Regions from separate parts of the Pseudoalteromonas sp. NSLLW218 genome, predicted to be linked through region 2. Evidence: predicted binding sites of a transcription regulator. Region 2 holds the regulator's gene; the other holds the start of a gene.
The links. Region 2 encodes LexA, which represses DNA repair genes until DNA is damaged. Its sites were predicted from a motif close to TACTGTATNNNNATACAGTA; they were not measured.
Positions count from the first base shown of each region.

Region 1: a site for LexA is predicted at 2,075-2,094, ahead of uvrD (DNA helicase II). Genes of this name have one in related genera too.

Region 1 covers NZ_JADYWO010000022.1:3,822-8,783, forward strand. Annotated here, with positions in the region: gene uvrD (DNA helicase II) at 1-2,010, opposite strand, end outside; gene I6E80_RS20140 (hypothetical protein) at 2,314-2,538, shown strand; gene I6E80_RS20145 (YacL family protein) at 2,655-3,023, shown strand; gene I6E80_RS20150 (dUTP diphosphatase) at 3,129-3,752, shown strand; gene yrfG (GMP/IMP nucleotidase) at 3,768-4,415, opposite strand; gene nudE (ADP compounds hydrolase NudE) at 4,477-4,962, shown strand, end outside.
Region 2 covers NZ_JADYWO010000014.1:32,970-37,931, reverse strand. Annotated here, with positions in the region: gene coxB (cytochrome c oxidase subunit II) at 1-387, opposite strand, end outside; gene lexA (transcriptional repressor LexA) at 870-1,487, opposite strand; gene I6E80_RS18145 (PaaI family thioesterase) at 1,655-2,095, shown strand; gene I6E80_RS18140 (hypothetical protein) at 2,096-2,476, opposite strand; gene I6E80_RS18135 (membrane protein) at 2,790-3,515, shown strand; gene I6E80_RS18130 (chaperone modulator CbpM) at 3,598-3,918, opposite strand; gene I6E80_RS18125 (DnaJ C-terminal domain-containing protein) at 3,918-4,886, opposite strand.

The DNA of each region.
Region 1 (4,962 bases), on a different contig from region 2:
GCCACTGTCTTCAAATGCGGCATGGCTAACTGATGCGCTAAAACGCCCGGCGGCAGGCGGGCGAGAAACCTGTGTTTTAATACGAATTTCTTCAACGCAGTCCTCAGGTATTTCGCGTAAAAAGCGTGATGGGCTATGGTATTTTTCTTGCCCGTATAAACGGCGACTCTCAGCATGGCTAATGTATAACTTATCCATTGCTCGTGTCATGCCTACATAACAAAGGCGGCGCTCTTCTTCCAAACGACCAGACTCTTCGTTACTTTGCTGAGAAGGGAACATGCCTTCTTCTACGCCCACCATAAACACTAACGGAAACTCTAAGCCTTTAGCTGAGTGAAGTGTCATCATTTGAACGGCGTCTTCGTGCTCTTCTGCTTGTCCTTCACCTGACTCAAGTGATGTATGTGCTAAAAAGCCTTGTAAAGGCGAGCTGTATTCTTCGTCTTCAGGAAGTTCGTACTGGTCACATGCGCTAATTAGCTCTTCTAAGTTTTCTACGCGAGCACGGCCTTTTTCACCTTTTTCAGCTTGGTACATTGCCATCAAGCCTGAGGTTTGAATTGTGTACTTGGCTTGCTCATGCAAAGTTAGATCGCTAATTTTATCTTCTATTTGTTCGACTAGTTCTACAAACTTACTTACGGCACCAGAAGCACGACCAGATAAATGCTGTTGTTCTACAATTGCTTTTGCGGCATACCAAAGCGGTAACGATTCTGCTCGTGCACAATCTCGTATATGGCTCAATGTTTTGTCGCCAATACCGCGTGCTGGCGTGTTAATTACACGCTCAAACGCGGCATCGTCTTGACGATTACCTACTAGGCGTAAGTACGACAACGCATCTTTAATTTCTTGTCGTTCGAAAAATCGCATACCACCGTAAATACGGTATTTTAAGCCTTCTTGTAGCATAGCTTCCTCGAGTACACGAGATTGCGCGTTACTACGGTATAAAATTGCGGCATCTTGTAGGGCATTACCTGCATTTAACCAGCTGCGTAGTTTGCTACTTACAAAGCGTGCTTCGTCTAACTCATTAAATGCTGCATAAATAGAGATTGGCTCGCCATCGTTACCGTCGGTCCACAAGCTTTTACCCATACGTTCTGAGTTATTTTGAATTAATGCGTTGGACGCTTTCAAAATAGTCGCGGTTGAACGGTAGTTTTGTTCAAGGCGAATGGTTTCTGCGCTAAAGTCAGTTAAAAAACGTTTAATGTTTTCGATTTTAGCACCACGCCAACCATAAATGCTTTGGTCATCGTCGCCTACAATCATAATGCTGTTAGTATCGCCAGCAAGTAACTTTAACCAAGCATATTGAATGGTATTTGTATCTTGGAACTCGTCTACGAGCATATGTGCAAAGCGTTGCTGATAATGACGTAGTAACGTAGGGTTATTTTTTAATACTTCGTAGCTGCGTAGTAATATTTCAGCAAAATCAACTAGGCCCGCTCTATCACAGGCCTCTTGATAGGCGGCATAAACACGCAGCATCATTTGCTCGTTAATATCGTATGCTTGGATATCTTTAGGGCGAAGTGCTTCATCTTTTTTGGCGCTTATGTACCAGCCAAATTGTTTAGCAGGCCATTTTTTATCATCAATATTCATCGATTTTAATAAGCGCTTGATCATCCGAAGCTGATCGTCAGAGTCTAAAATTTGAAAGGCTTCAGGTAAGTTAGCTTCACGGTGATGAGCACGTAAAATACGATGCGATAAACCATGGAAAGTACCAATCCACATACCACCTACAGGCGCTTTTAGTGTTTCTTCAACGCGGCCACGCATTTCTTTAGCGGCTTTATTAGTAAAGGTAACTGCAAAAATACTGTAAGCGGAGGCTTGCTCAACTTGCATAAGCCACGCAATACGATGAACTAACACTCGTGTTTTACCAGACCCAGCACCTGCTAATACCAGCATGTTTTGTAGTGGGGCTGCAACGGCATCGCGTTGTTTGTCATTTAAGCCATCGAGTAATTGTGAAACGTCCATCGTTACGCCTTTTTAATCAATATTGTGGCCAGTATAACAGGTGTTTTTGTTAGGCTAAATAAAATACTGTTTTTATAAACAGCTATTTATAAAATAGTGTTCAAAACGAGTAACTTGCTAATTAATTGAGCGAATAGAAAAGTGCAAACACATAACAAAAATTGCTAATTTGACCTAAAGTTAGCAAAATTTACTAACTCTCTAAATCTAGACTAATTTAACTATTTGATTTGTAAGCTTTAATAAATTGGCATAGAGTGTGTAAGTAAATAATTATAAAATCAAATAAATACAGAGGTTAGTATGGCAGATCAAGGTTCTGGCGGTAACGTAATCGCAGCATTATGTAATATATTTTTTCCTGGTTTAGGGCAGTTAGTGCAAGGGCGTATTTTAGCGGCTATATTTTTTGCACTCGCTATTATAATAAGTTACGCACTAATTTATGTGCTTGTAGGCTTTGTACTTGTGCCTATTATTTACTTATGGTCGATTATTGACGCAGCGCGTTATAGATCGCGAAGTTAACGGCTTTAAAGTTGAGTAAAATAGCGCCCTTGTGGCGCTATTTTACTTTATATGTCCTGTGGTTTGCGGGCGTTTACGTATATAATTACGCAATTAAAGATTTACAGGCAAACCCTATGGAATATCAATTTATTCGCGACCCTATTAGTGGGCTACGTATTAAAATAAGCAGTGAACACGCTATTATTGGTCGCTGGCTAAACGAAGAAATAGGCAAAGACAAAGTAGCCATGGTGCAAGCGCTTATTGCATCGGTGAGTTCAAGCTATGAGCCGCTAACGCTAAAAGGCCAAGAAATAGATTTAATATTAACCAAAGACGAAGCACTATTTGAAGCCCATGCGCTTCATCAAGACAGCGAAGACCTAATAGCGTATCAAGATGACGATTTAGCGCTTGAAGAAAATGGTTTAAGTAGTGGTTGTGGCTTTGAAGATTTCATTGATTTAATTGATTCATGGCATGAGTTTACGACGTCACGATAAACATAATTAGCACACTAATAAAAATATACAGCAATGCACAATCAGCATTTTATCTGTATTATTACAGCAACGAAAATTACGCCAACCAAAACGACAGGAGTTGATATGTCTGCCAATTTAAACAAGCTAGTAGTGATGCTAGAAATGCAAAACGCCATGAATACTAAAGTACATGAGCAATGGTTTACTCAAGGGTTTGAATGGTACCGTGCTATTTGGGTTGAGTGTGCTGAAATGCTAGATCATCATGGTTGGAAATGGTGGAAAAAACAAACACCAGATACTGAACAAGTTATTTTAGAGTTGGTTGATATTTTTCATTTTGGTCTATCGCTTAGAATTGACGGCGAAACTAGCTACGAAGACTTAGCAAAGCAACTTGAAACTGAGCTTAGTAATGCTCAACAAGCTGATGACTTTAAGCAAACACTAGAAATATTAGCGGCGTCTGCTGTTGCTGATAAAACGTTTAATGCAGGTGCCTTTGCCGGCTGTATGGCGCAAATGGGTATGGATATTGATGATTTATATCGCGGCTACGTAGGTAAAAATACGTTAAACTTTTTCCGCCAAGATCACGGTTACAAAGATGGTAGCTATATTAAAGAATGGAACGGGCAAGAAGATAACGAGCATTTAGTTGAAGTAGTTAAAAGCCTTGATACAGAACATGCAGATTTTGCAAAGTTAGTATATCAAGGGCTAGAAGCGCGTTACCCAAAAATCTAGCCCACGTAAACTGAGTTAGATAATCTTACGATAGTCGGTAACACTTAGGTAATCGGCTATCTCGTTATGTGGTTGTTGGCTATCAGGGTTAGCAACTGCAAGTAAGTGCTCAATGCCGTATTCTCGCGCGGCATTTAATACCGGCACACTGTCATCTACAAATAAAGTACGGCTTTTATTAAAGCCTAAGTCATCTTGCACTTTATGCCACAAACTTTGTTGCTCTTTACTTACTCCATATTCATGAGTCGACACTACGCCATCTAGGTAGTTATCAATCGCTGTATTCTCAAATTTAAGCATGACACTCTCAGGGTGGGCGTTGGTAAGTAAAATTAACTCTTTGCCTGCTTTTTTAAGCTCAGTTAAAAAATGAGGTACGTCTTCGCGCATTTTAATTAAATGCTGAGACTCTCGTTTAAGCTCCATTATAGGCAAGCTTAATTGCTGCTCCCAATAATCTAAACAATACCACTGTATTTGACCACTCACAGCTTGATAGCGTTTTAAAATATCTGCTTTAGCTGCATCTAGGCTAATACCTCTTGCTAATGCGTGTTGCGCAGGAATAACGTTAAGCCAAAAATGACTGTCGTAATGTAAATCGAGTAATGTTCCATCCATGTCGAGCAAAACGGTATCGATTTTTGACCAATTTAACATAGGAATTTCAACTTATAAGGTTTATTATTGAACTAACTGCCATGATAGCAAATTAACGCCAATGACACAGAAAAAGCACCCAACACCACCACAAATCCTCAGTAACAATGTTGTCGCTAAAAGCCGCCTGTTTACTGTGGAGTCTTTAGAGCTAAAGTTTTCTAATAACGAAGAGCGCCAGTATGAGCGAATTCGCGGCGGTGGCCGGGGAGCAGTGATGATTGTTCCGTTAAGTGCAGACAACGAATTACTACTTGTACGTGAATACTGTGCGGGCACAAACGATTACCAGTTAGGTTTTCCTAAAGGCTTAATCGATCCGGGCGAAACGCCAGAGCAAGCTGCTAACAGAGAGCTTAAAGAAGAAATTGGCTTTGGTGCTGAGTATTTTAAACCATTAAGAACAGTAACAATGGCGCCGAGTTACTTTAATGCCACTATGCATATTTTATTTGCTAAGCAATTATACCCACAAACCCTTATTGGCGACGAACCAGAGCCGCTTGTTGTTGTTAAGTGGCCATTAACTCAGTGGCAGTCATTATTA
Region 2 (4,962 bases):
CCATTTCCATTGTGAACCTGTAATTTTAATAGTGAGATCAGCTTTGCTGGCATCTTCCATTGCAATTAGGGTTTTAGTAGCTGGTACTGCCATAGCAATTAAAATAACAAACGGAATTGCAGTCCAAAGTATTTCTACTTTAGTGCTTTCGTGAAATTGGGCAGGTACAGCCCCTTTAGATTTACGGTGATGAATAAGTGCCCAGAACATAATTGCGAACACTATCACCCCAATCACACAACATATTATAAATATGGTCATGTGCAGCTGATATACATTATTGCTTATATCGGTTACGCCTTTGCGCATATTGTATTGGCTGTTAGCCAAAACTGGGTGCGAAAAAACACATAATATAAGCCACAAGGTAGAGGTCAGTTTACCCATGTGGTGGCTCCTTTGATGCTATTGCGAATGCAAAGCGAAGAGGCATACGGCTTAAACGCCAATTCGTTATTTTTATTTTTTTAGCCAATCTCATTTAATATTGATTGGTTTTGCTGCGCCAACAACGTGTTTGTGTATATTGTGTGTTCTCAAAACTAAAAAGCTGTGAGTTATTATTAGCTCAGCACATTAACAATTAGCTAAAAAATGAACAACAAGCAAGTTTTAGTATAAAAAACAATCAGGTTGTAATTGGGTAATTAACAAAAAATCAGCAACTAGCTAGGCAACAGGAAGTTCAAAAGATGAGAAAAACAAAGGGGTTTAACGCATTTGGAGGGGAAATTATAAGTGCAAAAAAGTTTACAGGTTGAATAGTCAGTGGGCTGTTTACGCCCTATTTTAGTACGAATTTTAAAACAAAAATGCGTACTAATTAGTACGCATTTATAAAACTGCTTGTTTAAAAGCTATTTTTAAAGTCACATCCAATCAGCGTTTCTTATAACGCCAACGGCTAAGCCTTCAATATTAAAAGACTCATTCTCAAGATCTACTTCAATAGATTCAAAATCGTCGTTTTCAGCATGAAGTAATACTTTACGACCTGCTTTCTCAAGACGTTTTACAGTTACGTCTTCGTCTAAGCGGGCAACAACAACTTGTCCGTTTTCAGCGGTTTGAGTACGATGTACAGCAAGTAAATCACCATCCATAATACCAATATCTTTCATGCTCATACCGTTAACGCGTAGTAAAAAATCTGCAGCCGGTTTAAACATTAATGGATCGATTTTGCAGTGACTTTCAACGTGCTCTTGCGCCAAAATAGGTGAACCAGCAGCAACACGCCCTATAAGCGGTAAACCTAATTGTTCTGGCTCTTCTTCTTCAATTAACTGAATACCACGGCTTGCACCTGGCTTCATTTTAATGGCGCCTTTTTTAGCAAGTGCTTTTAAATGTTCTTCAGCAGCATTGGCACTTTTAAAACCTAATGTTTGCGCTATTTCAGCACGTGTAGGAGGCATACCAGTGTCTTTAATAAAAACTTTAATTAGTTCGAGTATTTGAGCTTGGCGGTTCGTTAATGGTCGCATACAACTGGTTTTCCATACAGTACATTTAACTGTGAGTATATACAGTTAAATAAAAATCGCAAATTTAAATTAAGCCTTAAAATAGCCAAAGTAATTTCACTTGTGTACATTTTAGGGATATAACTAAAACTAAGTTTATAAATGATAAAAAAAGCAAAGGAGTCATTATGAGTATTTGGTATCAACCTATTACTTTAGAGTTTTGCAAACAGCTAGATGAAGGTATAAATGGTCAAGGTACGCTGATGAAAACTATGGGGATAGAAATCACAGAGATTGGCGATGATTACTTGGTTGCCACAATGCCAGCAATTCCTGAGCATCATAACCCAATGGGGATGGTTCACGGCGGTGCTAACGTTGTACTTGCCGAAACAGTTGCCAGCTATGCAGCTAACTTTGTTGTCGATTTTACAAAATTTTACTGCGTGGGACAGGAAATTAGCGCAAGTCATTTAAAAGCGTCTCGTAACGGCACTTTAACAGCCACGGCAAGAGCATTTCATATCGGTAAACGTAGTTCAGTATGGGAAATAAAAATTACAAATAGCCGCAATGAGCTGTGCTGCGTATCTAAAATGACCGCAGCAGTCGTAGAGCGAAGATAGTTACTTTTCGATTGGGTAAATTGTAATTTCCATACCCGCACCAATCGCAGATATACGTAGTAATGTATCTGCATCTAAGGCTTGATTAAAGCACTTAGGAGAAGTGCCTGATTCAAAACCAATATCAAACGTTCTACGTGAACAGCTTAACCATTGCTTTAGCGCGTTACGCGAACACGATTCAATAAGCTCACATATATGGTTTATTGCTTTGTCAGGCGTGTTTACTACACCTGTTGCTTCAATACGCGCTAATTGACGGTATTCGTCTTTGTCATAATGTAAAATCGTAGCGACTTTTTTCAAGTCCGCCACTAGCAAACTAATATCTTGCTTTGATTCAAGCTCAAGATCTACATTTAAAAATTGAATTTCCGACATCGTTTCGTATTTATCCTCTAATAATTTCATTGCAAACTTTAACGCAGTTTTACCGTTATACCAAATCAACTATGCTCTATTAACCACTTTATATGGATATTTCGCAGCTTTTAAGTATTTATTAGCATTTAAAGCTAGCTAGATATCAAACATTCAGCTCAATTAAACAAATAAATCATGTTAGCAATTTAAGTGTAATCTTTTTTATTTTTAAATGATTACAGTAAGCTATAGTTTAAACTGCGACAAAATGTCGCAGTAACTTATCTCATTAATGTAATAAACTAGCCTCTAAAAATAATAAGACTAAAACATGAATAAAAAAATATTTAAACATGCTCGCAAGTTACATAAATGGTTAGGTTATTTATTAGCATTACAAATTTTAGCTTGGCTATTAGGTGGTTTAGTAATGAGCGCTATCCCTCTTGATAAAGTTCATGGGAAGCATCTTGCAACACGCACTCTTAATAACCCATTTACGCAAGCTGATTATGTTGCCTCCCTTGACGATATTGCATCTCAGGTGGCTAATCCAACACAAATAATTTTTGAGAACTTCTTAACCACACCTATAATTACAGTTATAAATAAAGATGAACAGCAAAGCTTTAACGGTATAACAGGCCGGCCTTTTGAGCCGCCGACTAAAATACAAATTACCGCAAATGCTAAAGCACACTTACTTATTGATGCTCAAGTGACAAGCGCTGTATTGCTAAAGCAAGGTATGCGAGAAGTTGGATATAAAACCAATGTTTGGCAGGTACAATTTGACGACACATTTAACACAACACTGTACTTGTCAGAAAATAACGGCAGAGTTGTCACCGTTCGCAGCACACTCTGGCGAATTTTCGACTTTTTTTGGATGTTACATATTATGGATTACGATGAGCGAGAGGATTTTAATAATCCGCTGCTTATTAGTTTTGCAGCAACCAGCGTACTTTTTTGTTTAAGTGGAATATTACTACTTATACAAAATATACGACTAAAACGATTTATCCGAATTAAAAGTAAGAATAAATCAAAGTAGTCATATTTCATATTGGTTTTTGAGAACTAGCTCACTCTCACCATAGAGTAAGTAAGCCCTAGGAAGTACACAAGGGCAGATTTTATTCCAAGTGTTTAAATCGACTCAAATGTCGCTTTAACATTTCGTTTTCGAAAATCAACTCATCACGCTCATCCAGTAATTGTAAAACTAAGGCTATTGCCGACCAATCTAACGAAAAGTCATGTTGAATACGGGCCGCTTTTTTAACTAAAGTCACTGCAGATACCGTAAATTGCCACTGCGTAATATGATCCCCCTCAATTGGAACCGCAATATTATGCTCAACTAGCTCATATAAAATTGCTTCGCTAATATCACTGCTCAAACATAGCTCTTTGCTAGTAAGTAAATCGTCTTTTTGTGTCACGATAATTTGCATTATGGCTTGCTCCAGTTATTACGGGGATCAAAGTGAGCTTTTTCGGCTAATTCTTCCCACAGTTTTTTACTGGCATCATCAATAGATGTTGGATTAACAATTTTAAGCACAGCAAATAAATCACCTTTGGCTTTTTTACTCATTAATCCCTTACCTTTAATACGCAAGCGTTGACCTGACTGACTATTAGATGGAATAGTTAATTGGATTTTGCCTGCCAACGTAGGTAAATTTATTTTTGTACCAAGAGCCGCTTCCCATGGTGCAAGAGGGACGACTATATTTAGGTTATGGCCTTCAACATCAAATAATGGGTGAGGCACTAAACTAATTTGTAAATACAAATCACCATTTTTCCCATTCGCTGACCCTAATCCGCCTTGCCCTTTTAGTCGAATTCGCTCACCATTTACTGAACCTGCAGGAATTTTCACTTTAAGTGATTTTTTAATTTCAGAGACACGCCCACTGCTATCTCGCTGCGGTAACATAAACTCAACAGGCTTAACGGTATCAACTAAAGTCTCTTCAAGAAAAATTGGGAATTCTATTTCCACATCTTGTCCTTTTTGCGCGCGAGCGGCGTTACTTCTGCTCTGCCCGGAACGATCGAACCCACCAGTTCCGCCAAACATTGAATTAATAAAATCAGAAAACTCTTGGTCGGTTTGAGGATCGCTCTGCTGGTAATTACTTTGCGAAGAGGCATTGTTACCACCATAATTACCTTGTTGTTGACGAGCACGATTTTGCTGGTGACGACGTAACTCGTCGTATTTTACACGTTCTTCTTTGTTATGAATGACTTCGTAAGCTTCTGCTATTTCTTTAAACTTATCTTCTGCTTGAGGCTCTTTGCTTACATCTGGGTGATATTTTCTGGCTAACTTTTTATAAGCTACTTTAACCGCTTTATCGTCTGCATCAGGCGATATTCCAAGCACTGCATAATAATCAACAAATTTCATTTGCAATCCAAATCCCCATATTGAGTAAGCTTTAAGCATACTCCTTAACGGGTAATCTTGTGTGGTTAAAATACGA